4 regions of the Rahnella sp. EDr1-12 genome follow, and region 1 is predicted to be linked to each of the others. Evidence: predicted binding sites of a transcription regulator. Region 1 holds the regulator's gene; each other region holds the start of a gene.

Region 1 (7,427 bases):
TTTTGCAGGGTCTTTCGCAATACTGACATTTTATTTCACTATTTTAAGTGCCTGCGTGCGGGCTCACTAAAATAAAGATTCATCGAGAATAACATTTTTGGCGATGACATTAACCAGGGATTTGCATTTCGCCATGGTTTAACACAAATATTAACCTACTGAAAAATGGTCATTTTATTCACTAAAAATGGCGTTTATTTCGACGTTTTAAAAGCTATTAACTTTTTCTCACAATATGATCTAGAATCGATGCAATTCGTGCTGTTTTGTCTGGTTCTTTTAGGCAATACTCTGACATCTCTGATGTTTAACCTAACCACCTATGGTAACGAAGCTATGCGCTTACTGTTCACGCTTTTTGTGCTGCTCTTTACCCAGCTGTTTCTGAATATTGCTCATGCGTCACCGCAGAGTCGTGTTTCTGCCGATCAGCGAAAGAGTCATGTTAATCAGGTTGCCCCTGAGGAACGTCGAAAGCGAAAAACGGTTGCAGCGAAAACCACTAAAAAAACCAAAGTGGCACCGGTGAAAGAACAACAGAGTCAGGAAAAAAATGCCAGGAAGAGAGTCAAAAGCACCGAACTGGTGACGCGAAAGGCCTCTTCTGTCAAAACAGTGAAAACGACGCGAGCTGAAAGTAAGGCCGAGAGTAAGAAAGAAAAATCACTCAAAACCACCAGAGCTGAAACCAAAGCAGATAAGAAAAGTAAAACCCGGGCTTTGGCGAAAAACGCCACTGTAAAGACCAGCAAGAAAGAAGCGTATGGCCGACACCGAAAAGGCAAGAAATTAGCCGAAGAAGACAGCAAGCCCATTACGTTAAGCGCAACCCACAAGAAACGTTATCAGCATGCTCAGCAAACGGCGATGACCAAGCTGATGCACCAGGTCGGCAAACCTTATCGCTGGGGTGGAACCTCCCCCAATACCGGTTTCGATTGCAGTGGTTTAGTGTATTACGCGTATAAAGATCTGATTCGTATCAAAATGCCACGCACTGCCAACGAGATGTACCACCTGCGCGATGCCGCACCGGTGAAACGCGGTGAACTGGAGTCCGGCGATCTGGTCTTCTTTAGAATTAATAACCGTGGTGCCGCGGACCATGTCGGGGTATACGTAGGTAACGGCAAGTTTATTCAGTCTCCGCGTACCGGTGAAGACATCAAAATTACCTCACTGGGCGACGATTACTGGCAAGATCATTATGTAGGTGCACGTCGGGTAATGACCCCGAAAACGATCCGATAATAAGCAGTTCGTTAAATTTGAAGTTCCGCTAATCATCACTGAATAGCATTTAACGAAGCGTTTGTGCAGGGAAGAATGTCGGCGAAAAGGTCAGTGTGCAAAATTGAAAAGGGCGATCCCTGTATCAGGGTTCGCCCTTTTTGTTGCCCGATGACAGAGCTTTTAGTTCATCACTGCGGTGAAGCTGAAAGCGATAATCATAAGCAACGCGCAAACGGTGGTAATCAACGACAATTTCAGATTACTGTCCATAAAACCCCCTTACGGATCAATTGTGGCGTTTCATTAAGCCACATAAAATGTGTGCCAACGCATTTTCTCATACTTCATCGCTAAAATCCCGCGTTGATTCATGCGCGATATTCCACAATAACACTTCCACTTTGCTGCATTATAAGAGAAAATTGTCGGTTACCACGCCTGTGTGCCGGTCGATTTCACCCGAGAGCGTTTTGCGCCTCACTCTGACGAATCCACCCAACGATTTCACTGCCTTTTTAAAAGTCCGCAGTGAAATCCACGCAAGCAAACGATTAACATAATGCTAACGTGCTGAAACACGTGAGTTCAGGAGTCATTGTTTACATGGCAACGATTAAAGATGTCGCTAAGCGCGCTGGCGTTTCCACCACAACCGTGTCGCACGTCATCAATAAAACACGTTTCGTCGCCGAAGACACCAAAACCGCGGTTCTGCTGGCTATTAAAGAGCTTCACTACTCGCCAAGCGCCGTTGCGCGCAGCCTTAAGGTCAATAACACCAAAACCATTGGCCTGCTGGCGACCTCAAGTGAAGCGCCCTACTTTGCCGAAGTCATTGAAGCCGTTGAAAACAGCTGTTTCTCCAAAGGCTACACGCTGATTTTGTGTAACTCGCATAATAATCTGGAGAAACAACAGGCCTATCTGCAAATGCTGGCGCAAAAACGCGTCGACGGCTTGCTGGTAATGTGCGCGGAATATCCGGATGAACTGCTGAATATGCTGGAAGAATACCGCTCCATTCCGATGGTCGTCATGGACTGGGGCGAGGCGCGCAAAAACTTCACTGACAGCATTATCGATAACGCCTTTGAAGGCGGTTATATGGCCGGTCGTTATCTGATTGAACGCGGGCATCGTGATATTGGCGTGATCCCAGGGCAACTGGCGCGTAATACCGGTGGCGGTCGTTTCCAGGGTTTCGTCAAGGCGCTGAACGAAGCCAACATTCCTCTGCGCGAAGAGTGGGTGGTTCAGGGTGATTTCGAACCGGAATCGGGTTATCAGGCGATGCACAAAATCCTGATGCAGAAACAGCGCCCTACCGCTGTTTTCTGTGGCGGTGATGTGATGGCGATGGGGGCTATCTGTGCGGCAGATGAGCTCGGTTTACGCGTACCGCAGGATATTTCGGTGATCGGATATGACAATGTGCGAAATGCGCGTTACTTCTCTCCGGCATTAACCACTGTGCATCAGCCGAAAGAGCGTCTGGGCGAAATGGCGTTTACCATGCTGCTGGACAGAATTATCAGCAAACGCGAAGAATCACAGACCATTGAGGTCCATCCCAAACTGGTCGAGCGCCGGTCAGTAGCCGACGGCCCTTTCCGCGATTATCGCCGTTAACAAAAATCTGACGCCTGCCTGTGCAGGCGTTTTTTCTCGTCCCGATCAATACTGGCTTCCGGTATCAGCAGCGTTTAAGCAGCGACGATGAGGGTATTAACTCCTGGCAGGCCAATGCGGGGGTAAGAGTTACGTTCTGACCAAACATTTATCACACCAGCCAACATCCGCCTCACATAGAGGTGGATGTTTTTTTTCTAATCCCGTAACCATTCCTGATTCATCGTTTCTGTATCGCCCATGTATTCCAGCAGCCAGGCCAGCGAAGGAGAGGAATTACTCTGATCCCACGTCAGGCAACACGGGCTGTCAGGGAACGTATTCTCCAGCGCCAGAACCTGTAATTTTTGCTGTTCAATCTGATGACTCACGCGATGAACCGGCATCATCCCTACGCATAAACCTTCGCTCAGACATTCCAGCGCACAAGTCCAGTCAGGCACGACCAGGCGCCGCTGATTATCCAGCGTCCAGGTATCACGCTTGGGTAAGGTGCGCGAAGTATCCTCCAGACACAGCGCCGGATAAGGCCGCAGTTGGTCATCGTTCAGTGCGCCGGAAAGTTGCGCAAGCGGATGCTGAGGGCTGACGACACAGTGCCAGTCCATAAAACCCATATCGCGAAAACTGAAACGCCCGCCCACCGGCACCGCCCGCGTCGCGCCAATTGCCACGTCTGCGCGGCCATCGACCAGCGCATCCCAGACGCCGTTAAATACTTCGGAATGAATGATAAGTTCCGTATCGGGGAAATGACGGTAGAAATCGAGCACCAGCCGCCGCGTTCTGGCGGGTTTCACAATTCGGTCTACCGCCACCCGCAACTCGCCACGCCAGCCGTTTGCAACCTGCTGGCACTGCCGACGCGTAGCTATCATTTTTTTTGTCAGAATCCGTGCTTCATCAACGAAAACTTTTCCGGCAGGCGTCAGCACCACGTCACGGTGACGCCGTTCAAACAAAGGAACAGCCAGCCAGTTCTCCAGCTGACGAACGGTATAGCTGATGGCAGAAGGCACACGGTGAAGATCCTGCGCTGCTGCGCTGAAACTACCGGTACGTGCTACCGCATCAACTACTTCAAGGGCGTATTCTGACCACATCACTTAGCCTTCAATATTTTTCACAGCAGATTGCAAATATTAGCGTTTCACAAGACTGTTATCAAAGCGTTAAACTCTGCATCCCAACTGTTTTCTGCATCACATCATCTGCAATACATAAATTAACGAGACAAAAATGAAACCCTCCTTTGGATTTATGCTCTATCTCGCCGGATTGAGCATGCTCGGCTTTTTAGCCACAGATATGTATCTTCCCGCCTTCAGCGCGATGCAAATCAGCCTGATGACCAGTCCGGGCATGATCAGCGCCAGCCTGAGTATTTTCCTCGGCGGTTTCGCGATCGGGCAACTGCTCTGGGGCCCTCTCTCCGACCGCATTGGCCGTAAACCGGTGCTGATTATCGGCCTGACGCTGTTTGCCATTGGCTGTCTGGGTATTTTGTGGGTGGAAAATGTGCGTGCGCTGCTGGCGCTGCGTTTCTTACAGGCCGTTGGTGTGTGTGCCGCCGCAGTCACATGGCAGGCGATCGTCGTTGACCGTTTCTCCCCGGATGTGGCGAAAAAAACCTTCGCCAGCATCATGCCGCTGGTCGCACTCTCGCCGGCTCTGGCACCGCTGCTCGGCGCATGGGTACTGAATCACTTTGACTGGGAAGCGATTTTCGCTCTGCTGACGGGGGTTACGGTGATCCTCCTTATCACCACGTTGACCTTGCGTGATAAAAAGCACGCAGAACATCCGCCCGAAAATAAAGCCGGTTTTGGTACTTTGCTCACTTCCCGTATTTACACAGGTAATGTGATGATTTACGCCGCCTGCTCTGCGGGTTTTTTCGCATGGCTGACCGGTTCACCGTTCATTTTGAGTGATATGGGTTACACACCGGCGGTTATTGGCCTGAGCTACGTACCGCAGACAATCGCGTTCCTGCTGGGGGGTTTTGGTTGCCGGTTAATGATCAGCAAAATGGATGGCAACAAAATTCTGCCATTTTTATTAGCAGGTTATTGCCTGAGCGTTGTCTGGCTGTTTGTTATTGCGATGTTCACCGATGCCGGTTTGGTGAGTCTGCTGATTCCGTTCTGTTTGATGGCTTTGGTGAATGGTGCAATCTATCCAATTGTCGTCGCAAATGCATTAATGCCATTTCCTGCTAATACAGGCAAAGCCGCCGCGTTGCAGAATACCCTTCAGTTAGGGCTATGTTTTATTGCCAGTCTGATGGTTTCCGCATTTATTGCGCAACCTCTTATGGCGACAGTTACCACCATGCTGTCTACACTCATCTTGGTAGTTTTAGGTCGCTGGTTGTCACAGCGACAAACAAAACGCCAGGCTGACAGCGAAGAGTCCTGTCAGCAGACTGAAGCACGCTCTACTCACTGATCGCAATAATGACCTTGAGTTACAATCACTTAAAGGTCATTAGTGCTCAAGTCGATTAACTATTGAGAATGCATGCAGGCGAGCCTATACTCAATAAAACCTCTAAAAATAACACTTTTACAAAATCTTTATTACAAGCTTTTGTGTGCTACGCGGATCGCGTCACACTATTATTTCAAGGATGATTGACCTGTAAACCTGTTGGTTTGCAGGGGTTCCTCTAAATTTCCTCTGTTGGTGTCGAATATCGGACGGGGCGCTGAGTCGTCTGTTCTCATAAAGACCTGCACAAATAGCCTTTGCTTTTCCCGGCAGGTTAATAAGTCAGAAGAGAAAGTGATGGAGAAGCTATGAGTTCATCGTGTATTGAAGACCAAAGCATTCAGGATAATCAGTGGTATCGGATCGTCAGCGAAATGTTATCTTCCGCTGACATCCAGATTAATGGTAATCGCCCTTTTGACCTTAAAGTAAAAAACACTGACTTCTTCAAGCGTGTTTTGCAGGAAGGTTCTCTGGGTTTGGGTGAAAGTTATATGGATGGCTGGTGGGAGTGTGAACGTCTGGATATCTTTTTCCAGCGCGTTTTGCGAGCCGGTTTAGAAGATAAACTTCCCCACCATTTTAAAGACACATTACGCATCGCAGCAGCACGTCTCACCAATTTGCAATCCCGTAAACGCGCGTGGATTGTCGGTAAAGAGCATTACGATCTGGGCAATGATTTATTCACTCTCATGCTCGATCCCTATATGCAATATTCCTGCGGCTACTGGAAAGAAGCCACCACCCTGGAGCAGGCGCAGGAAGCGAAACTCAAAATGATCTGCGACAAACTGCAATTAAAACCGGGGCTGCGTTTGCTCGATATTGGTTGCGGCTGGGGCGGATTATCTGAATATGCAGCGCGCCATTATGGGGTCAGCGTGGTGGGTGTGACCATTTCCGCTGAGCAGCAAAAGCTCGCACAGGCACGTTGTGAGGGGCTGGATGTCACGATTCTGTTGAAGGATTACCGCGACCTGAACGATCAGTTTGACCGCATTGTGTCGGTTGGGATGTTTGAGCATGTTGGGCCGAAGAATTATCAGACCTATTTCAATGTCGTGAAGCGCAACATCAAGCCTGACGGCATATTCCTGCTGCATACCATCGGCTCAAATAAAACCGACCTGAGCGTGGATCCGTGGATCGACAAATATATCTTCCCGAACGGTTGTCTGCCATCGATTCAACAGATTGCGCACACCAGTGAATCCCTGTTCGTGATGGAAGACTGGCACAATATCGGTGCAGATTACGACAGAACGTTAATGGCGTGGCATGAACGTTTCCAGATTCACTGGCCGGAATTGGCAGAGCGCTACGGCGATCGCTTTCACAGGATGTTCACGTATTACCTCAACGCCTGCGCAGGGGCTTTCCGCGCGCGCGATCTTCAGCTTTGGCAAGTGGTCTTCAGCCCTGAAGGGGTTGACGGTGGACTGCGCGTTCCGCGTTAATTAATGGCAGCGCAACACATAAAAAATCCGGGCATAAGCGCCCGGATTTTTTTATTCACTTCTGAAAGTGCGATGCAATTATTCCGCTTTCTCAATCATCGCCTGTGCCGTCGCAATAGCCGCTTCGCGGCTGGCTAATACACGTTCAACCGTATCGACGATCGCCTGAGTTTGCGGATCGATTTCAATATTAATTTTGTCGCCAAGGCGTCTGGCGCCTAATGTTGTGCGCTGCAACGTTTCAGGAATTAAATGCACGCAAAAACGAGTGCGGGTGACTTCGCCAATGGTCAGACTAATACCATCAATGCCGATATAACCTTTATGTAATACATATTTCATCAAATCTTCATGCGGCATGCGGAACCAGATTTGACGGTTATTTTCTGAGGTGAGAATTTTTGCGACTTCGGCAGTACAAATAATATGCCCTGACATTAAATGGCCACCGATTTCATCATTAAATCGTGCAGCACGCTCCAGATTGACCAGATCGCCAACCTGTAAATCACCAAGATTGGTCAGCCGCAGAGTCTCTTTCATCAAATCAAAACTGACCAGATCACCCTGTACCTCCGTGACCGTCAGGCAACAGCCGTTGTGCGATACCGA
Region 2 (7,427 bases), on a different contig from region 1:
ATCAAGCTGAACGTCGCGCGTCATCAGCAGAAACAACCGCTGTCGTTGCCGCTGCACGTAGCTGACGCATTCCGCGCAGTACTGCTGGATGAGAGTATCGATCCGGGACTGGCGGCGCAGATCCTTACGCTGCCGACGGATAACGAAATCGCAGAGTTGTTTGAGATTATCGATCCCGAAGCGATCAGCGCCGTGCATGAAGCCATTACCCGTTGCCTGGCAACTGAAATGGCCGATGAGTTCCTGGCGGTTTACAACGCTAACCGTCTGCCAGCCTACCGCGTGGTGCACGAGGATATCGGTAAACGTACCCTGCGTAACACCTGCCTGCGTTATCTGGCCTTCGCCGATGTGACGCTGGCCGATCAGCTGGTGAAAACCCAGTTCGAACAGGCCGACAACATGACCGATTCTCTGGCAGCGATGTCGGCTGCTGTGTCTGCTCAGTTGCCTTGCCGTGAAGCGCTGATGGCGGCGTACGATGAGCGCTGGCACCACGACGGCCTGGTGATGGATAAATGGTTCATCCTGCAAGCGACCAGCCCGTCTGCGGATGTTCTGCAAAAAGTGCGTTCACTGCTTAACCACCGTTCATTCAGCATGGGCAACCCGAACCGTGTGCGTTCTTTAGTCGGTGCCTTCGCGTCTGCAAACCCTTCAGCGTTCCACGCTGCCGACGGCAGCGGTTATCAGTTCCTGACCGAAATGCTGACCGATTTGAATACGCGTAACCCGCAGGTGGCGGCACGCATGATTGAACCGCTGATCCGCCTGAAACGTTATGACGCAGGCCGTCAGGCGCAAATGCGCAAGGCGCTGGAACAGCTGAAAGGACTGGAAAACCTGTCCGGTGATTTGTTCGAGAAAATTACCAAAGCGTTAGATGCGTAATCACCGTTAACGGTAAATAGCGGGAATGCGAAAGGGCGATGGAAACATCGCCCTTTTTTCATTGTGAATTCACAGAATGCCAGGATCAGTGTTGTGCGCGTTTTGCCTGCGGCGTCACGATTTGCTGAGGTTGCGGCGTCAGTACGCGTTCCAGCACTTCGGCTTCCAGTTCAGCCAGTTTCGCCGAGCCTTTACGGCGCGGGCGTGGCAAATCCACCGTCAAATCCAGACCAATCTGCCCCTGATCGATCAGGATCACCCGGTCAGCGACAGTCACCGCTTCACTGACATCATGCGTCACCAGCAGCACGGTGAAATCATGTTGCTGCCACAGTCGTTCGATCAGACTTTGCATTTCGATGCGCGTCAGGGCGTCCAGCGCGCCCAGCGGTTCGTCGAGCAACAGCAGGCGTGGGCGATGGATCAACGCACGTGCCAGCGCCACCCGCTGTTTTTGTCCACCCGACAGCGCCGAGGGCCATTCGTCAGCGCGATCGGCCAGCCCGACTTCTTCCAGAGCCGCCAGCGCTGCATCGCGCCATTTACCTTTTAAGCCTAAGCCAACGTTATCAATCACCCGCTTCCACGGCAGCAGGCGGTCGTCCTGAAACATCAGACGGGTGTCGTCACGCACCTGACTGAGCGGGGCGCTGGCGCTGAGCAGTTCGCCCTGCGTGGTTTTTTCCAGTCCGGCAAGAAGACGCAACAGCGTACTTTTTCCGCAACCGCTGCGGCCCACAACCGCCACAAACTGGCCGGGAGGAATACGCAGGTTGATGTCATTGAGCACGGTGCGGGTGCCGTATTTTTTGGTGATGCCAGACAATGTGACCGGCGTGCCTTGCGGTATGCGTGCAGGTGCGCTCATGCGGCGTCTCCTTGTTTTTTCTGATAAGCGGGGTGCCAGCGCAACCAGACACTTTCCAGCTGACGGGCCAGAATATCGGCGAGTTTGCCGAGGATGGCATAAAGTACGATGGCGACGACCACAACGTCAGTTTGCAAAAATTCGCGCGCATTCATCGCCAGATAGCCGATGCCTGAGTTAGCAGAAATGGTTTCGGCGACAATCAGCGTCAGCCACATTAAACCCAGCGCAAAGCGCACACCGACCATAATGGACGGCAGTGCGCCCGGTAAAACCACCTGAATAAACAGCGGAAAACCGGACAACCCATAGCTGCGGGACATCTCCAGTAAACCACGGTCAATATTGCGGATGCCGTGATAGGTATTGAGATAGATCGGGAACAGCGTACCCAGTGCCACCAGGAAAATTTTGGCGGTTTCGTCGATGCCGAACCACAAAATCACCAGCGGGATCAGCGCCAGATGGGGAATGTTGCGCAGCATTTGCAGTGAACTGTCGAGCAGACGCTCGCCCCAGCGGGAGAGTCCGGTAATAAAGCCGAGCAGTAAACCCAGGCTGCCGCCAATGGCGAAACCGGTCAGCGCGCGAAACGTACTGATCTTCAGGTTTTGCCAAAGATCACCGCTTTTCGCTAAGGTCCAGAAGGCTTCGACCACGGCGCTGGGCGCAGGAAGGATGCGGTTGGATAACCAGCCCGCCTCGACCGCCACCTGCCAGCCCCCGATCAGCACCACCGGCACAATCCACGGCAAAATACGGTGCAGCCAGCGTTGTGATGCGTTCATGTCCGTTCTCCTTAATGCTGACGGGTGACGCTTTTATTGGCAAAGTCGTGAGCGACCAGTTCACCACGCGGCAAAATGGCTTTCTTCACCACGTTCTCGTCTTCCGGTTTCGCCAGATCCAGATGCGGGAACAGCAGTTCGCTGACGCGGTACGCTTCTTCCAGATGCGGATAGCCGGAGAAAATAAAGGTGTCGATGCCCAGATCGGCATATTCCTGCATCCGCGCCGCAACGGTCGGACCATCGCCGACCAGCGCAGTGCCTGCACCGGTACGCACCAGACCAATACCGGCCCAAAGATTCGGATAAATTTCCAGTTTATTGCGATCGCCGCCGTGCAAAGCCGCCATGCGGTGCTGGCCGACGGAGTCGGTTTTGGCAAACGCGGCCTGTGCGCGTTGAATGGTTTCATCATCAACGTTTGCGATCAGCTTGTCGGCGGCGCGCCACGCTTCCTCATTGGTTTCGCGCACAATCACATGCAGACGAATGCCGAAACGCACCGTGCGGCCTTTTGCGGCGGCCTTCGCGCGCACCTGCTCGATTTTCTCTTTCACTAACGCCGGCGGCTCGCCCCAGGTCAGGTACAGTTCCACCTGTTCTGCGGCCAGATCCTGTGCTTCGTCAGAAGAACCGCCGAAATACAACGGCGGGCGAGGGTACTGAACCGGCGGGTGCATCAGGCTCGCGCCTTTCACCTGAATATGTTTGCCTTCGTAATCCACCGTTTCGCCTTCCAGCACACGACGCCAGATGCGGGTGAATTCTGCCGAGGCTTCATAACGTTCTTTGTGATTGAGGTGCAGACCTTCGGCAGCCAGCTCGGCCGGGTCGCCTCCGGTAACCAGATTAAACAGTGCCCGGCCGCCGGAAAGCCGGTCAAGCGTCGCCGCCTGACGTGCGGCCAGTGTCGGGGAAATAATGCCAGGACGCAGCGCCACCAGGAATTTCAGGCGTTGCGTGACAGAAATCAGTGAAGCAGCCACTAACCATGAGTCTTCGCAGGAACGGCCGGTCGGCAGTAATACGCCGCCGAAACCGAGGCGGTCAGCCGCTTGCGCAATTTGTTGCAAATAACCGTGATCAACGACGCGTGCACCTTCTTCTGTGCCTAAGTAGCGACCGTCACCGTGGGTAGGTAAAAACCAGAATACGTTGAGACTCATGGGTTACTCCTCTCTCGTTTGTTTCCGCTCGTGATGGCGGTTAAGTCGTCAGATAATTAATTAGCCTGAACGGTCGGTTTCCAGATGCGGTCTTTGATCTCGACCTGCTTAGGTAAAATGTGATTCTCATAGAACAGATCGGCGGTTTGCTGCTGGCGCTTTTCTGTTTCAGCGCTGACCGGCGTAATCGGCAGATCCGGCAGATGATCCAGATATGACGCAACCACTTTTTCGGGCAGTCCCATCGACTGGGAAAGCAGTTTGATACTTTGCTCACGATCGGTTTTGGTCAGCGCATTCGCCTGCGTTAACACCGTCAGAACCTGTTGAATAAACTGCGGATTGGCTTCGGTATATTTCTTGGGTGCCAGATAGAACGAACCGGTCTGATGCAATGAGGAACCATCGGTCAGCACCCGGACATTTCCCTGTACCTGTGCGGCGGAATAATAGGGATCCCAGATGGCCCAGGCATCCACGTCATGTTGCTGGAAGGCGGCGCGGGCATCGGCTGGCGTCAGGTATACCGGCTGAATATCGCTGAGTTTTAGCCCGGCCTGTTGCAGGGCGCGGATCAGCAAATTATGCGAGCTGGAGCCTTTCTGAAACGCCACTTTGTGACCTTTCAGATCGGCGACGCTTTTGATCGGGCTGTTTTCATCAACCAGAATAACTTCGGCTTTCGGCTTCGGCGGTTCCGAACCGATATAGAGCAAATCGGCACCCGCCGCCTGAGCGAACAACGGGGGGAGATCACCGGTGCCGCCTAAATCGATACTGCCGACGTTAAGGGCTTCCAGAATTTGCGGCCCGGCCGGGAACTCAATCCAGGTGATTTTGGTATTCGGAAAACGTGTTTCCAGTAATTTGTGCGATTTTGCCAGCACCAGGCCAACCGAGCCTTTCTGATAGGCGATGCGAAGTTGCTCCGGCGCCTTTTCGTCAGCCACCGCGTGACCGCTGAGGAGCAGGCTGGTGAGCAAGCTGGCGACCACCGGCAGACGGCGAAGAGACGATAAAGAGAACGAAAATGACGCAGTCATGGCGAATTCCTTTTTGTCAGACGCGCAGAACTTGCGCTGAAAGAGAGGCTGCGGGCGTGGCAACCGGACGGCGGCGGCTGAGTGCCAGATAGAAGTTTTCCAGCGATTCGTTAAGACGCTCGGCCAGGGCCGGGTCCAGCGTGGCCGGGAACGTTTGATAATCAGTGATCAGGCTGTCATCGGCGAAAACACCTTGCAGAACTTCCTGCGCTTTCAGCGAAGCGAGCACCGGTTTGAGTGCGTAATCCACCGCCAGCATGTGGCCGATGGAACCCGCCGTGGCCAGGGGCAGAACGACTTTGTGATCCAGTGCGCGCTCCGGCAGCAGATCCAGCAGCGTTTTTAACGCACCTGAAAACGACGCTTTATAGACCGGCGTCGCGACAATCAAACCATCTGCACTAGCCAGCTCGGCAATCAGTTGTTTCAGCTGCGGGCTGGAGAAATTTGCAAACAGCAGGTCATCGGCGGAAAAATCCTGAAGATTGTAGGTGAAGACCTCCACGCCACGGCTCGCCAGCCACTGGTGACTGAGCGCCAGCAGGGAAGAAGAGCGGGAGGGTTGTCGCGGGCTGCCTGCCAGAGTTATAACGCGCATCTCTATTCCTTATAACAAATAGTTATAGAACCATTATTTTCATTAACAAAGTGAAATTAACGTAACAGGCAGAGGCGGCGGAGCGGAAATCTCAATTTTGGCTATCAATAGTCGCAAAACGGATAAAGCGCCCTCAGCGGGAGGGGCACCCTGAGGCAGGAACGGAGGAAAACGTGAATCAGAAGTAAATAAAAAGTAATCGTTTGCGCGCGTGGGCATTTATTACTGCAATTGGCCGGTTATCGTTTCCAATTGACCGGCGGTTAGTCGATAATACTGCCCCGTCTAGCCACCGGGAATCCAGGAGTCTCCATGTATTATCCTCTTGTCAGGAAAGCACTGTTTCAGCTCAATCCAGAGCGCGCCCACGAGTTAACCTTTCGTCAGCTGAGCCGTATTTCCGGCACACCGCTTGAATTTTTGATCCGCCAGTCAGTACCGACGAAACCGGTGAACTGTATGGGGCTGTCTTTTAAAAACCCGCTAGGGCTGGCCGCCGGTCTTGATAAAGATGGCGAATGTATTGATGCGTTTGGTGCCATGGGCTTTGGATTTATTGAGGTCGGAACCGTTACCCCGCGTGCGCAGGACGGCAATGATAAACCGCGTTTATTCCGTATAGTGGAAGCGGAAGGCCTGATTAACCGCATGGGCTTTAATAACCACGGTGTTGATAATCTGGTCAATAACGTCAAAAAATCCCATTTTGGCGGCATCATCGGCATTAATATCGGTAAGAATAAAGATACGCCGGTAGAGCAGGGCAAAGACGATTATCTGACCTGTATGGAGAAGGTATATCCGTATGCGGGCTATATCGCCGTGAATATTTCATCCCCCAACACACCGGGATTACGTTCGCTGCAATACGGCGAAGCGCTGGATGATTTACTGGCAGCGATCAAGAATAAACAGCTCGAACTCCAACAGCGTCATCAGAAATATGTTCCTGTTGCCGTGAAGATCGCGCCCGATCTTTCTCAGGAAGAATTGATCCAAATAGCTGACAGTCTGGTGCGTCATAATATGGATGGCGTAATTGCGACTAACACCACGCTCGATCGTAAACTCGTTCAGGGGCTTAATTATTGTGAGCAGGTCGGTGGCCTCAGCGGGCGTCCGGTGCAGCTTCGCAGTACAGAAATCATCCGCATGTTGTCGAATGAATTACAAGGTCGTCTGCCTATTATTGGCGTGGGCGGGATTGATTCATTAACCGCGGCGCGTGAAAAGATGGCTGCCGGGTCATCCTTAATTCAAATCTATTCCGGATTTATCTTCAAAGGCCCTGGTCTGATCAAAGATATTGTTACCCACATCTAATATTTTTCTTCCTCATGACGAGTCAGGGGTTTATTTATTAACCCGGCTCGTCTATATTTTGTCCACTGAGTTTAATTAAGGCTCAGGATTTGTCTGATTTCTTTTCATTATAAAAAAATCTATTCTTATCGGGATAGCAGGTAATGAAGTCAGATTGCGGGCATTGAGGGTGAACAGGATGACGAAATGAAAATCAAACCAGATGATAATTGGCGTTGGTATTTTGATGCTGAACATGACCGACTGATGTTGGATCTCGCCAATGGCATGATTTTCCGTTCCCGTTTTCCGGCTAAAATGCTCACGCCTGATGCTTTTGGCGAAATGACTTTTTGTGTCGATGATGCGGCGCTGTATTTCGATTTCGAAGAACAATGTAAACAGATTAAACTCGGGGCAGAACAGCGCGCCGAATTAGTATTAAATGCTCTGGTCGCTTTTCGTTTTTTAAAGCCGCTGATGCCCAAGAGCTGGCATTTCAGTCAGCAGGTGCGTCCGTTCCAGCCGGGTAACGGCCAGCTTGCACAAGTGCAGGTGATGGAAAGCGGCGAACAGGCCACGCTGCTGATTGTTGAATCAGGCGATAATGCGAGCTTGTGCTTACTGGCGCAGGAAAGGCTGACAGTGGCAGGGCGCGGCATGGTGCTGGGGGATGCGATTAAAATCATGCATGACCGTTTGATGCCCGCAACGATCAGGACCAGCAGCCGCGATGTGTATGACCAGGCGGTGTAATCCTTTATCAGCGAC
Region 3 (7,427 bases), on a different contig from region 1:
GTCTGCGAATTCTGCCGGGCAATGTTAACACCGGCATTATGGTGAACATCCCCAATTACCAGCTGACTTACTATCTCAACGGCAACGAAGTGTTGTCTTCAAGAGTGATTGTCGGGCGGCCGAGCCGTAAAACGCCACTGATGAGCAGTGCGTTGAATAATGTGGTGGTGAACCCGCCATGGAACGTGCCGACCACGCTGGTGCGCGAAGATATTGTGCCGAAAGCCAGGAACAACCCGACGTATTTCCAGCAACACGGCTATCAGGTTCTATCGGGCTGGAGCAATGATGCGGAAGTGATCGACCCGATGATGATTGACTGGGCCATGGTGTCACCGAGCCATTTCCCGTATCGCATTCGTCAGGCACCGGGTGCCAGTAATTCGCTGGGCCGCTATAAGTTTAATATGCCAAGTTCGGATGCTATCTATCTGCATGACACGCCGAATCACAACCTGTTTAGCAAAGACATTCGCGCATTAAGTTCAGGCTGTGTGCGGGTAAACAAAGCCTCAGAACTGGCGAATATGCTGTTGCAGGATGCCGGCTGGAATGACACGCGGATCTCCTCGGCCCTGCAGGGCGGGAATACGACGTATGTGTCAATTCGCCATCACATACCCGTTAAACTGTTTTATCTGACAGCCTGGGTTGCTGAAGATGGTAAGCCGCAATTCCGCACAGATATTTACAATTATGATTCAACCGTGAGATCTGGTGCACAAATATTGCCTCAGGCAGAGAAATTATTGCAATAAATGCAGTAAAACTAATCTGATAACGGTCTGAGTAGTTGGCCATACAACGAGCGTGAGCACCTGGCACGCTCGTTTTGCGTTTTAGGGTCCCTTGACTCGTTCTATTTAGGGCGTTAAGGTTCGAAACGGTGCTGGCATTGCACCTATTTTTGACACTCTTACCGGATAGTAAACTGTACATGAATGAAATCGACAAACATCGCCGTAAATGGCTGGCATTAGGCAGTGCCGCTATGGGGATTGCATTACTTCCGAGTCGTGCATTCGCCACTCTTTCCACTCCTCGTCCGCGTATTCTGGTCGTTAACAATCTAAATACCGGCGAAACCCTCAAAACTGAATTTTTTGATGGAAAGCGTTACAACAAGGATGAATTGGCCCGGTTAAATCATTTGTTCAGGGACTATCGCGCGGAAAAAGTGAAGTCCATTGATCCTGCTCTGTTCGATCATCTTTATCGTTTACAGGTCATGCTCGGTGGAACGAACAAGCCCGTTCAGCTGATTTCCGGTTACCGTTCGCTGGCCACCAACAACAGCATGCGCGAACCAGGAAGTGGGGTAGCGAAACACAGCTACCATACGCTTGGGCAGGCAATGGATTTCCACATCCAGGGCATTGAACTGAGTAATATCCGCAAAGCAGCATTAAAAATGCGGATGGGTGGTGTAGGATATTATCCACGAAGTAACTTTGTGCACATCGATACCGGCCCTGCCCGGACCTGGTGATGTGTGTCATTAGTGGCCTGCACAAACGGACAGGCCATTTTGTGGAGCACTATGAAAACCCATCTCATTACTGTCACGGCTTTCAGCCAAAATTGCTCATTGATCTGGTGTACTAAAACCAATCAGGCCGCGCTTGTCGATCCGGGCGGTGAAGCAGCCAAAATTATTCGCGAAGTTTCCGCTCAGGGCGTTCTGGTCACTCAGATCCTGTTGACTCACGGACATCTTGATCACGTCGGCGCCGCTGCTGAACTGGCAGAACATTATCAGGTGCCAGTGATCGGCCCGCAAAAAGAAGATCAATTCCTGCTGGATGGGCTGCCCGCTCAGAGCCAGATGTTCGGACTGGAACACTGTGACCCGTTAACGCCAGACACCTGGCTGGAAGAGGGCGACACCGTCAGCGTTGGCGAAGAAGCGCTCTCCGTCCTGCATTGTCCGGGTCATACGCCGGGGCATATTGTCTTCATCAATGACAAAGCGCGTTTAGCCGTTTCCGGTGACGTGATTTTCAAAGGTGGCGTAGGCCGCAGTGATTTCCCGCGCGGCGATCATCAGGCGCTGATCAACTCTATCAAAACCAAATTATTGCCACTGGGCGATGATATTGTTTTCATCCCCGGTCACGGCCCGATGTCTGATTTTGGTTATGAGCGTAAAACCAATCCGTTCCTGCAGGATGAATTGCCGGTCTGGTAATTTTTCTGCCATATTGGGAACAGCAAAAAGCCCGTCAGTCACCTGACGGGCTTTTTTAATGGAACAGCGCTGCTTATCTTTTAGATGACCGCGACAATGGCTTCACACAGAGGAGCCATGTTGTCCAGCGTAATACCAGCCACGTTAATACGGCCAGAATTCACCGCGTAAACGCCGAATTCATCACGCAGACGCAAAACCTGATCTTTGGTCAGGCCGCTGAAAGAGAACATGCCGTTCTGATTGATAATAAAACTAAAGTCCTGTTTAGCGCCTTTTTCCTGCAAGGTGGTGACGAACAACTGACGCATGCGGTGGATACGCTGGCGCATGTCGCTCAGTTCCTGCTCCCACAAGGTGCGCAGGGCAGGGTTACCCAATATGGTCGCCACAACGGCTGCGCCGTGTGCCGGTGGGTTAGAGTAGTTTGCACGGATAACGGATTTCACCTGACTGAAGGCGCGATCTGCAGTGTCGGCATCTGCGGCAACTAAAGTACAGGCGCCCACTCGTTCGTTATACAGGCCAAAGTTTTTGGAGTAGGAACTGGCGACCAGCAACTCTTTGTGTTTTTCCACGAACAAGCGCAGGCCACCCGCATCTTCTTCCAGACCTTTGGCAAAGCCCTGATAGGCGAAATCAAACAGCGGCAACCAGCCTTTACTGACGGAGAGTTCAGCCAGCTGCGCCCACTGCGCTTGCGTAGGATCGATACCTGTCGGGTTATGGCAGCAGCCGTGGAATAACACCACGTCACCGGCCTGGGCTTCGCTCAGGCTTTTCAGCATACCGTCGAAATCAAGGGTGTGATTCGGCGCGTCGTAATAATTGTATTCAGCGACTTCAAGACCGGCGGCATTAAACACGCCTTTATGGTTTGGCCAGCTCGGGTTACTGACCCACACGCGTTTAGCGCTGGTCTGCGTGGCAATGAAATCAGCAGCAATACGCAATGCGCCGGTGCCGCCTGGGGTCTGCGCGGTGCGGGCGCGTTTTTCCGCGATCACGGCACTGTCTTTTCCGAACAGCAATTCCTGCGTGCAGTGTGCGAAATCAGGCAACCCGTCGATGCTCAGATAGGTTTTCGTCGTTTCATTTTCCAACAGGAATTGCTCGGCTTTTTTCACGCTGGCCAGAACCGGCGTCTTACCGGTTTCATCTTTATAAACACCAATCCCAAGATTGATTTTATCAGAGCGGTCGTCAGCGCGGAAAAGATCGGAAAGACCCAGAATAGGATCGGCGGGTGCTGCTGTGATTTTTTCAAACATGTTGGAAATTTCCATTAGCCTGATAGTGCGAAAGAGGCTTTAAGGGTAACGCCAGAGAGGGTTATTTGCCAACCGTTTGCGGGAAAAAGTAAGCAGAGTTGTGAGGGCGAATCCGAGATTAAAATATTTTATGGCAAGCCGCGGGGAAAGAGGCTTTTCAGGAAGACATAAATGCAAAAGGCAGAGCCGAAGCTCTGCCTTGATATCCACTTTGATGCACCCGTAAGTGCATCGTTAAGTGATATTAGAACTGGTATTGCAAGCCAACACCCACAGTGTCGTCGGTGCTGCGACCGGCGGCTTTGGTGTAGCTGTTGTCGTCCAGCAGGTTGATTTTGTAGTCAACGTAGGTAGACATGTTTTTGTTGAAGTAGTAGTAAGTACCAACTTCTACGTATTTAACCAGGTCAGCATCGCCGCCGGTGTAAGTAGAGCCGTTGTCGGTGAAGCCGTTCAGCTGCTTGCCTTTAGACTGCAGGTAAGCGATTGATGGGCGCAGACCGAAGTCGAACTGGTACTGTGCAACCACTTCGAAGTTCTGAGTTTTGTTAGCAATTGCAGCTGGGTTGCCGTAATCGGTGGTGTTGCGTGATTCACCGTAGAAGGTTGCCAGGTACAGGTTGTTAGCGTCGTATTTCGCGCCGAATGCATATGCGTCAGCTTTGTCGCCGTTACCGTCTGCTTTCTGAGTAGAGGTACGGTTAGAAGAGAAGTAAGCACCTGTCAGGCTAACACCGGAGTTGCCCAGTGCGTATGCTGCAGAAGTACCCCAGCCGTCGCCATTGGAATCAATTGGGCCACGGCTATCACGACCTTCGTCGTTTTTGCCCTGGTACTGAACAGCGAAGCTCAGGCCATCAACCAGACCGAAGAAGTTGCTGTTACGGTAAGTTGCCATACCATTACCACGACCAACCATAAAGTTGTCGTTGTTCTGGTACATAGTGTCATCACCAAAGATTGGCAATTGGTCGGTGTAGGACATTACGTCGTAGATTACGCCGTAGTTACGACCGTAGTCGAATGAACCTGCATCGCCAAATTTCAGACCTGCGAAGCCCAGACGAGTTTTGTTGCCTTCGTCACCAGCGCTTTCTGCATGGTTAGCCTGAACGTTGTATTCCCACTGGCCGTAACCGGTCAGTTGGTCAGTAATTTGGGTTTCGCCTTTGAAGCCGAAACGAACATAAGTCTGGTCGCCATCATCGCTGGCGTTATCAGAGAAGTTGTGGCGTGCGTCAACTTTACCGTACAAATCCAGTTTGTTGCCGTCTTTGTTATAGATCTCTGCTGCATTAGCTGCGCCAGCTACTAACAATGCTGGGATTACTACTGCAAGAATGTTGCGCTTCATCATTATTATTACCCTCATTGGTTTTATTCGGACACCTGCCACTGCCGTCAATAATTCTTTGGGGAACTATTCATGAAAGTTTGGTGTCTCCTGTGTCTGAACGCACTATTCCATCCGAGGTTCGCTTAATCTACAGCGAAAATGCTACTAAATTACTAAATATGTTTCAGCGGGAAAGAATGTATTACAAAATGTGTATTTTAGGGAACTTTGTGACGGGGATCTATTTTTAAAAATGACTAAGGCCAGCAATGCTGGCCTTAGTTTTGTAATTATTCTGTAAATTAAAAATAGTTTAATTTATTAGAAGGTTGCATTACGTGGTGTGCGCGGGAACGGAATCACGTCACGAACGTTCTGAACCCCGGTGACATAGGCCACTAAACGTTCAAAGCCTAAACCGAAGCCGGAATGAGGCACTGTGCCGTAACGGCGAAGATCGCGATACCACCAATAATCTTCAGTTTTGAGTCCCATTTCGACCATTCGTGCGTCCAATACGTCCAGACGTTCTTCACGCTGTGAACCGCCGATGATTTCGCCGATACCCGGTGCTAACACGTCCATTGCGGCAACTGTTTTGCCATCATCGTTCAGGCGCATGTAGAAGGACTTGATATCTTTCGGATAGTTTTTCACGACCACCGGCGCTTTGAAATGTTGCTCAGCAAGATAACGTTCATGCTCGGAAGAAAGATCGACACCCCATGAAACCGCGTTTTCGAATTTCTGGCCGCAATTCATTAAGATTTCTACTGCTTCGGTGTAATCCACCTGCGCGAAATCGGAGGTTACAAAACGCTCAAGGCGGGCAACCGCATCTTTGTCTACGCGCTCAGCGAAGAAGGCCATATCGTCTGAACGTTCGTTCAATACTGCCTGGAAAACATATTTGAGCATGTTTTCAGCCAGAGAGGCGATGTCGTCCAGCGTGGCAAATGCCACTTCCGGTTCGACCATCCAGAACTCAGCGAGGTGACGGCTGGTGTTGGAGTTTTCTGCACGGAACGTCGGGCCAAAGGTGTACACCTTGGAGAGTGCGCAAGCGTAAGCTTCGCCATTCAGCTGACCGGATACGGTCAGGAAGGATTCTTTACCAAAGAAGTCTTCGCTGAAGTCGATTTCGCCTTTGTCAGTGCGCGGCAGGTTTTGCAGATCCAGTGTAGATACGCGGAACATCTCACCCGCACCTTCGGTATCGGATGCGGTAATCAGCGGAGTCGACACCCAGAAGTAGCCGTTTTCATGATAGAAACGGTGAATCGCCTGAGACAGGGTGTTACGCACACGAGCCACTGCGCCAATCAGGTTGGTGCGCGGACGCAGGTGAGCCACCTCACGCAGATACTCGATGCTGTGACGTTTCGCTGCCATCGGATAGGTATCAGGGTCATCCACCCAGCCTACAACTTTAATTGCGGTCGCCTGCAGTTCGAAACTCTGGCCTTCGCCAGGGGAGGCCACCACGTTGCCGGTCACTTCAACAGAACAACCGGTCGTCAGGTGCAGAACATCGTCCTGATAATTGGGCAGAGAATTATTGACGACGGCCTGTAATGGATTAAAGCAGGAGCCGTCATAAACGGCGAGGAATGAGATACCAGCTTTAGAATCTCTCCGGGTACGTACCCAACCGCGTACGGTGACTTCACTGTCAACCGCAGCACGGCCTTGCAGTACGTCGACTACAGGCACAACGCTCATAGATTTCTCTCTTTCTTTATATACAGATGTTGATTAAGAAATAATGGACACCCTGTAAAAAGGGATTTTGCTATGTTACTTAGCCTTTCTCAGGACACAAGCAGAAATCATCGTCGCGGGATAAGAATTATCAGGCCGGGCCTGCGATAAACAGAAATTATGGATGGAATGAATGAAAGCCGAGCGAATTAAATATCATCTATATAAAGGAAAGAATGAAGGAGAGGAAAAAAGCAGCAAAACGCCGGATGTTTGCGATCCGGCGTTGGGGGGAGATCAGGAGGCTTTTTTGACCAGAGGCAGATCAAATGCTTTGCGCAGCGCTTTCACGAACGCTTTATCCTGACAAATGGTTTTACCTGGGCTGTCGGATAATTTCGCCACCGGTTTACCATTACATTGCACCAGCTTGATCACAATATTCAGCGGTTTCACACCGGGAATATTACAGGTCAGCCGCGTTCCTATTCCGAAGACCAGATTCACACGCTTGTGAAAATGGCGATATAAATGCAGCGCTTTATCCAGATCGAGATTATCGGAGAACACCAGCGTCTTGGTCATCGGATCAATATCAAGTGCATGATAATGCGCGATAGCCTTTTCACCCCATTCAAACGGATCCCCGGAATCATGGCGCAGGCCCTGATAGGCGTTAGCAAATTTCGGCCCGAAATCCCGCAAAAAGGCATCCATGGTAATGCAGTCGGTCAGGGCGATGCCGAGTTGGTCAGGATATTCATCCAGCCAGGCCTGCAACGCTGCCCGCTGGCTGTTGGCCAGCACCGGACTTATCTGCTGATGCGCCTGGAACCATTCATGCGCCTGCGTACCGACCGGAGCCAGTTGCAATTTGTGGGCGACATCGTAATTGCTGGTGCCGACCAGGTAGGGGAATTCGTTTTTGAGG
Region 4 (7,427 bases), 790 kb from region 1:
TCTTTAATGTCACCGCCATTGGTGGCGAGCAGCGCAATGCCTTTAGCACAGTCATGCGGAGAGCCGCCGCCGAGTGAAATCACGCAGTCACAGCCATCGCGTTGCAGAACGTCCAGACCTTCGCGCACATTGCGGGTGGTTGGGTTAGGGTGCGTACCGTGGTAAACGCTGCTTTGCACATCGCTTTGCGCCAGTAATTCCTGAACCTGTTTAACGACGCCGATATCGAATAACACTTTATCGGTAACGATCAATGCATGATGAAAACCGTGTTGGGAGATGGCGGCGGCCGCCTCGCTGAGTGCGCCGGAACCGATGACATTGACAGAAGGGATAAAGAAAGTTGCAGTAGCCATAATGTATTTCCTTATTGTTAATTCTTAGTGGGTACAAGGAAATCTTATGATTGTTACCGGTAACACGATTTGATCTGACGCAATATTTGCTGTTTTTAATCGCAAAAAGCCAGTGATAATCCTCATGAATATTAAGGTTATTATCTGTTTAGCTCAGTGTTTTTCAAAGCGAGTCTGCGATGTGGCATCAGGTAAACTCCATCAGAGATATTACTCATTCATCAGATCCCTTTGTTTGGCTGAATACACCTGGCTGGCGTGGGCGGGGAGGCTGAACAAAGGTATAATGGCCGCAGGAAATACTGACTGAGGTTGAAGTGACAGAGACAGTGATGAACGAGACAAATGGTGACGAAGAATGGATGCAATATGCCATGACTCTGGCTCTGAAAGCGCAGGATGAAGGCGAAGTGCCGGTGGGCGCTGTATTGGTTTTGGATAACCGGGTCATTGGCGAAGGCTGGAACCGTTCCATCGGACATCACGATCCGACTGCACATGCCGAAATTATGGCGTTGCGCCAGGGCGGCTGCGCGGTGCAAAACTATCGCCTGATCGATGCCACGCTGTATGTCACTCTGGAGCCTTGCGTGATGTGTGCCGGCGCGATGATTCACAGCCGGATCCGCCGTGTGGTGTATGGCGCGGCAGATGCTAAAACCGGTGCCGCCGGATCACTGCTCGACGTGCTGCGCCATCCGGGCATGAATCATCAGATAGAGATCACCTCCGGCGTTCTGGCGCAGGCGTGTTCGGAACAGCTGAGCGCTTTTTTCCGTTATCGTCGCAGTCAGAAAAAAGCCCTCAGACTGGCGCAACGCGCTGCTGAACAAGGCGCAGAGCCGAAATAACCCCGCCTGCCTTACTCTGCCAGCGCTTCCTTCGCTTCCACCGCCGGATAGCCCTGGCCTAACTGGGCCTGCAATGCCGCCTGCTGCGCCAGCTGTTTCTCTTTTTCCGTCAGATATCCCACCAGACTGAGCTGATAGCGGCGGATATTTTCCACGTAATTATAAGCCTGCGTCCCGCGCGCATACCCGTAGGTGGTGCGGCCCGCGTAGCGCTTCTGATTGAGCATAGGCAGACGCTGCTTCACATCCGCCCAGCTGTCGGGGTTGCCTTTCTGCTGCGCCGTCAGTTTGCGGGCATCCAGCATGTGGCCGTAACCCATGTTATAGGCGGCAAGGGCAAACCAGATTTTCTCGTCCTGCGGAATGCTGTCCGGCATTTTCTCCATCAGTCGCGACAGATAGAGCGCGCCGCCACGGATACTTTGCTCAGCATCGGTCCGGTCATCCACGTCCAGCCCCGAGGCGGTGGCACGGGTTAGCATCATCACACCGCGCACGCCGGTGGGTGATTTGGCCTGCGGATCCCAGTGTGATTCCTGATACGCGATGGCGGCGAGTAAGCGCCAGTCGATATCCTGCGCGTATTTTTCGAACAATGGCTGCAAGTCAGGCAGCGTTTTGTCGATGGCGTTCAGGAAAGTGCGTGTATCGACGTAATCGAAATCGCCGACGTGGCCGAGGTATTTCTCCTCGAGCTTTTGCAGAGTGCCGTCGTCGGCAATCTGGCTGAAAAAGTCGAGCATCGCGGCGGACAGGCTGTCGTCGTCGGGCTGCTTGCGGTAATACCAGGTGACGGGTTCATCTTCGGTAACGTCAAACGCGACGGCAAGACGTGGATAGACACGCTGCATCAGCGCGATAGTCACTGAATCGCCCAGCGTGTAATCCAGTTTGCCATTTTCCACCTGCTGCAGAAGGTCGCGTGGCGACATCTTGTCAGTGGTGCTCCACGTCAGGTTGGGGAATTTTTTGCCTGCGGCTTCCAGTGTCGGGATGTGCGCGGTTCCGGCGGAAACCACCAGCGTGCCTTTAATGTCGGCAAAACTTTTTGGCCGGACGGAGCCCTGCCGGTAAACCAGTTGCTGGGAGATGGAATAGTATTCCGGCCCGGCGCGGTAGTTTTTCAGCCGTTCATTGTTGTAGACCAGACCGGACGCCAGCATGTCGGCTTTATCGTGATCGAGTTCGTTGAACATCGCGTCGACGGTGGTGTGCTGAGAGACGACGAGCTTCACCCCCAGATAATCTGCGAAGCGTTTTGCCAGTTCGTAATCGAAGCCGAGATTACCTTCCGGTGAGTCCATAAAAGTCAGTGGAGAATTGAGCGTGCTGACGCGCAATTCTCCACGGGATTTTATTTGATCCAGCTGGTCACCTTCACCCCGATGCCACGGCACGGCAGGCCATAAGGCCAGCGCCAGCAACAGGGCGGCAATTCCCATGAGGAAATAATTAAATTTTAGTCGCTTCAAATAGTTATCTCGCTGCGGCGCTCTTGTTTTTTTACGATATGCTGTGCAGTTTGTATGGTTATATCCCCAGTGCTGACGCATTTTGCTCAACAAAACGACAGTCTGCAACTTTATTCATAATACCCGCACGAAATGCCTGCCTATAAATGAATATCAATATTCACTGCGCAAACGGTTTCGTCAGGCGAAGGCTTTCTTTATAATAGGCCGCGTTTTCCCCCTGTTGCGCCCAATGAAGCACTGTGGTCAGTGTCTTCGAAGACGAGAGATCTGTGATTATGGAAATACTGCGTGGTTCGCCCGCTTTGTCGGCTTTTCGCATTAACAAATTGTTGTCCCGCTGTCAGGATGCCCGCCTTCCGGTCAGCGATATCTACGCCGAATATGTACACTTTGCCGATGTCAGCGCGCCGCTGAGTTCGGACGAACAAACCAAGTTACAACGCCTCCTGAAATACGGTCCTTCTCTCGCTGAACACGCTCCAACCGGTCGTTTACTGCTGGTCACGCCACGCCCTGGCACCATTTCTCCCTGGTCTTCCAAAGCCACTGACATTGCACACAACTGCGGTTTGTCGCAGGTTCTGCGTCTGGAGCGCGGTCTGGCCTTCTACGTTCAGGCACCGCAGCTGACCGAAGCGCAGTGGGCACAGCTGGGCGCTTTATTGCATGACCGGATGATGGAAACACTCTTCGGCAATCTGGAAGACGCGAGTGCGCTGTTTGCACAGCATCAGCCTGCGCCGGTGCAGCACGTTGATATTCTCGGCGAAGGCCGCAGCGCGCTGGAAACGGCCAACATCAAACTGGGTCTGGCGCTGGCGCAGGACGAAATTGATTACCTGATGGAAGCCTTCACGTCGTTGGGGCGCAACCCGACTGACATCGAGCTGTATATGTTCGCGCAGGCTAACTCCGAACACTGCCGTCATAAAATCTTCAACGCTGACTGGATTATTGACGGCGAAACGCAGCCGAAATCCTTGTTCAAGATGATCAAGAACACCTTCGAACAGACGCCCGATCACGTGCTGTCCGCGTATAAAGACAACGCCGCCGTGATGGAAGGTTCGCAGGTCGGTCGTTTTTACGCCGATGCGAAAGATGGCCTGTACGATTTCCATCAGGAGCAGGCGCACATTCTGATGAAGGTCGAAACGCATAACCACCCGACGGCGATTTCTCCCTGGCCGGGTGCGGCAACCGGCTCCGGCGGTGAAATCCGTGACGAAGGCGCAACCGGTCGCGGTGCAAAACCGAAAGCCGGTCTGGTCGGTTTCTCCGTTTCCAACCTGCGTATTCCGGGCTTTGAACAGCCGTGGGAAGAAGATTTCGGTAAGCCGGATCGTATCGTGACCGCGCTGGATATCATGACCGACGGCCCGCTGGGCGGCGCTGCGTTCAACAACGAATTCGGTCGTCCGGCGCTGCTGGGCTACTTCCGTACTTATGAAGAAAACGTCAACAGCCACAACGGCCCTGAACTGCGCGGTTACCACAAGCCGATCATGCTGGCCGGGGGTATCGGCAACATCCGTGCCGATCACGTGCAGAAAGGTGAAATCACCGTTGGCGCGAAACTGATTGTGCTCGGCGGCCCGGCGATGAATATCGGTCTGGGCGGCGGTGCGGCTTCTTCGATGGCCTCAGGTCAGTCGGATGCGGATCTGGATTTTGCTTCCGTACAGCGCGATAACCCGGAAATGGAACGTCGTTGCCAGGAAGTGATCGACCGCTGCTGGCAGCTCGGCGAAGACAACCCGATTCTGTTTATCCATGACGTCGGTGCCGGTGGTTTGTCCAACGCCATGCCGGAACTGGTCAGTGACGGCAACCGTGGCGGCCGTTTCCAGCTGCGCGACATCCTCAACGACGAACCTGGCATGAGCCCGCTGGAAGTCTGGTGTAACGAATCTCAGGAACGTTATGTCATGGCCGTCGCACCGGCACAGCTGGCGCAGTTTGATGCCATCTGTAAACGTGAGCGCGCACCTTACGCGGTGATCGGTGAAGCCACTGAAGAAATGCATCTGACTCTGGAAGACAGCCATTTCGACAATCAGCCGATTGATATGCCGCTCGACGTTCTGCTGGGTAAAACGCCAAAAATGACCCGCGACGTCACCACGCTGAAAGCCAACGGCGACGACCTGAATGCGGAAAATATTCAGATTGCTGAAGCGGTAAACCGCGTTCTGCATCTGCCGGCGGTTGCCGAGAAAACCTTCCTGATCACCATCGGCGACCGTACCGTCACCGGTATGGTGGCGCGCGACCAGATGGTGGGGCCGTGGCAAATCCCGGTTGCTGACTGCGCGGTCACGACCGCCAGCCTCGACAGCTACCACGGTGAAGCGATGTCACTGGGCGAACGTGCGCCAATCGCCTTACTGGACTTCGCCGCCTCGGGTCGTATGGCCGTGGGCGAAGCGCTGACCAACATCGCCGCTGTCGAAATCGGCAGCCTGAAACGCGTTAAGCTTTCAGCGAACTGGATGTCTGCCGCCGGTCACCCTGGCGAAGATGCCGGGTTATATGCCGCGGTGAAAGCGGTGGGTGAAGAGCTTTGTCCGGCGCTGGGCATCACCATTCCGGTGGGCAAAGACTCCATGTCGATGAAAACCCGCTGGCAGGAAGGCAATGAACAACGCGAAATGACCTCACCTCTTTCTCTGGTGATTACGGCATTTGCCCGCGTTGAAGACGTGCGCCACACCGTGACGCCGCAACTGCGCACGGATAAAGGTGACACCGCGCTGCTGCTGGTGGATCTGGGTGCCGGCCATAACGCACTGGGTGCGACGGCGCTGGCGCAGGTTTACCGTCAGCTGGGCAACACGCCTGCTGATGTGCGAAGCGCAGAGCAACTGGGTGGCTTCTTCAACGCCATGCAGGCGCTGGTGTCTGAGCAAAAATTACTGGCTTACCATGACCGTTCCGACGGTGGTCTGCTGGTGACGCTGGCTGAAATGGCCTTCGCCGGGCATTGCGGCCTGACTGCCGATATCGCGGCGCTGGGTAACGATTCGCTGGCAGCCTTGTTCAACGAAGAACTGGGCGCGGTGATCCAGGTGCGTGCATCAGACCGTGAAGCGGTTGAGAAAACGCTGGCTGATTTTGGTCTGGCGGATTGCACACATTATCTCGGCACCGCAGAAACCGGCGATCGCTTCATCATTTCTTCCGGCAGCAAGCCGGTGTACAGCGAAAGCCGTACCACGCTGCGTACCTGGTGGGCAGAAACCACCTGGCAGATGCAGCGTCTGCGCGATAACCCGGAATGTGCCGATCAGGAACATCAGGCCAAAACTCAGGATCTCGATCCGGGTCTGAACGTCAAACTGACATTTGCTCCTGACGAAGACGTGGCGGCGCCGTACATCGCGAAGGGCGCGCGTCCGAAAGTGGCGGTACTGCGCGAGCAGGGCGTTAACTCCCACGTTGAGATGGCTGCCGCTTTCCACCGTGCAGGTTTTGATGCGGTAGATGTGCACATGAGTGATTTGCTGGCCGGTCGCCGTGATTTGCAGGACTTCCACACGCTGGTGGCGTGCGGCGGGTTCTCTTACGGTGACGTGCTGGGCGCGGGTGAGGGCTGGGCGAAATCAGTCCTGTTCAACGACCGCGTGCGTGAAGAGTTCGAAGAGTTCTTCCACCGTCCGCAAACGCTGGCGCTGGGCGTATGTAACGGCTGCCAGATGATGTCGAACCTGAAAGAGCTGATCCCAGGAGCTGAACACTGGCCGCGCTTTGTGCGTAACCTGTCTGATCGCTTTGAAGCACGCTTCAGCCTGGTGGAAATGACCGCCAGCTCGTCAATGTTCATGCAGGGCATGGCCGGTTCACGTATGCCAATCGCCGTTTCCCACGGTGAAGGCCACGTGGAAGTGCGTGATGCGGCGCATCTGGCACAAATCGAGCACAGCAACCTGGTGGCGCTGCGTTTTGTGGATAACAACGGTCAGGCGACGGAAGCCTATCCGGCGAACCCGAACGGCTCTCCGAACGGGATTACGGCGGTGACCAACCTGTCTGGCCGCGTCACCGTTATGATGCCGCACCCTGAGCGCGTATTCCGTACTGTCAGCAACTCCTGGCATCCGGAAGAGTGGGGCGAAGACAGCCCGTGGATGCGCATGTTCCGCAATGCGCGTAAACAGCTCGGTTGATGCTTAACCGGCGTCAGTAATAAAAATCCGCAGTGCGAAAGCCTGCGGATTTTTTTATGTCAGGGCATCTCTGAAAGAAAGCGGTCATCAGTCAGCGCCGCCAGACGGAACTCATTTTTCCGCGTTCCGCCGTTCATCATCTTTCTAAGGTGCTGTTTTTTAACGGCATAAAAGATCTATTTATTCGATTTATGTTTTCTTAATATATCATTCAGTATTCATATTTATTTGACGTCATATAATGTCCTGGTCAACTCAACAGGGCAATAACGCCAATGAAAAATAATCATTTCGTGAATATTCGCGCAGTAGTTTCATATTCTTTTTTCACCCTTTCCTTATTAGGTGCCGGTTATGTTCAGGCCGGTGAAAGTCATATTAATCCTCCCGCTCAGGCAGTCTCCGGGCAGGAAAATAACGATGGGTTGTGGTCAACATTTAAAAATAATATTGCTGAAACCTGGAATGCACCCCAGCAGCAAGATCTGTTTCTTCCGGTATTAACCCGCCACAACCGGCACACGCACAGTAAAAAACAAATTGATGGTTATAATGAGCATCCCTGGGGCGGTGGTTACG

What was found. Region 1 encodes PurR, which represses purine synthesis genes. Its sites were predicted from a motif close to CANGCAAACGTTTGCNTG; they were not measured.
Region 2: a site for PurR is predicted at 5,547-5,564, ahead of pyrD (quinone-dependent dihydroorotate dehydrogenase). Genes of this name have one in related genera too.
Region 3: a site for PurR is predicted at 3,525-3,542, ahead of ACO0U8_RS10985 (amino acid aminotransferase). Genes of this name have one in related genera too.
Region 4: a site for PurR is predicted at 2,844-2,861, ahead of purL (phosphoribosylformylglycinamidine synthase). Genes of this name have one in related genera too.

What each region holds. Positions count from the first base shown of each region.
Region 1 covers NZ_JBLZNY010000001.1:528,999-536,425, forward strand. The annotation lists gene ACO0U8_RS02330 (C40 family peptidase) at 337-1,251, shown strand; gene ACO0U8_RS02335 (YnhF family membrane protein) at 1,414-1,503, opposite strand; gene purR (HTH-type transcriptional repressor PurR) at 1,837-2,862, shown strand; gene punR (DNA-binding transcriptional activator PunR) at 3,060-3,965, opposite strand; gene punC (purine nucleoside transporter PunC) at 4,102-5,313, shown strand; gene cfa (cyclopropane fatty acyl phospholipid synthase) at 5,664-6,815, shown strand; gene ACO0U8_RS02360 (riboflavin synthase) at 6,894-7,427, opposite strand, start outside.
Region 2 covers NZ_JBLZNY010000002.1:307,724-315,150, reverse strand. The annotation lists gene pepN (aminopeptidase N) at 1-891, shown strand, start outside; gene ssuB (aliphatic sulfonates ABC transporter ATP-binding protein) at 977-1,759, opposite strand; gene ssuC (aliphatic sulfonate ABC transporter permease SsuC) at 1,756-2,547, opposite strand; gene ssuD (FMNH2-dependent alkanesulfonate monooxygenase) at 2,559-3,713, opposite strand; gene ACO0U8_RS10945 (sulfonate ABC transporter substrate-binding protein) at 3,770-4,756, opposite strand; gene ssuE (NADPH-dependent FMN reductase) at 4,773-5,354, opposite strand; gene pyrD (quinone-dependent dihydroorotate dehydrogenase) at 5,667-6,677, shown strand; gene ACO0U8_RS10930 (cell division protein ZapC) at 6,864-7,412, shown strand.
Region 3 covers NZ_JBLZNY010000002.1:317,929-325,355, reverse strand. The annotation lists gene ldtD (L,D-transpeptidase) at 1-758, shown strand, start outside; gene ACO0U8_RS10995 (YcbK family protein) at 938-1,489, shown strand; gene ACO0U8_RS10990 (MBL fold metallo-hydrolase) at 1,541-2,188, shown strand; gene ACO0U8_RS10985 (amino acid aminotransferase) at 2,269-3,459, opposite strand; gene ompC (porin OmpC) at 3,704-4,816, opposite strand; gene asnS (asparagine--tRNA ligase) at 5,117-6,517, opposite strand; gene pncB (nicotinate phosphoribosyltransferase) at 6,794-7,427, opposite strand, start outside.
Region 4 covers NZ_JBLZNY010000001.1:1,318,527-1,325,953, reverse strand. The annotation lists gene yiaY (L-threonine dehydrogenase) at 1-356, opposite strand, end outside; gene tadA (tRNA adenosine(34) deaminase TadA) at 689-1,207, shown strand; gene mltF (membrane-bound lytic murein transglycosylase MltF) at 1,219-2,679, opposite strand; gene purL (phosphoribosylformylglycinamidine synthase) at 2,958-6,848, shown strand; gene pagP (lipid IV(A) palmitoyltransferase PagP) at 7,124-7,427, shown strand, end outside.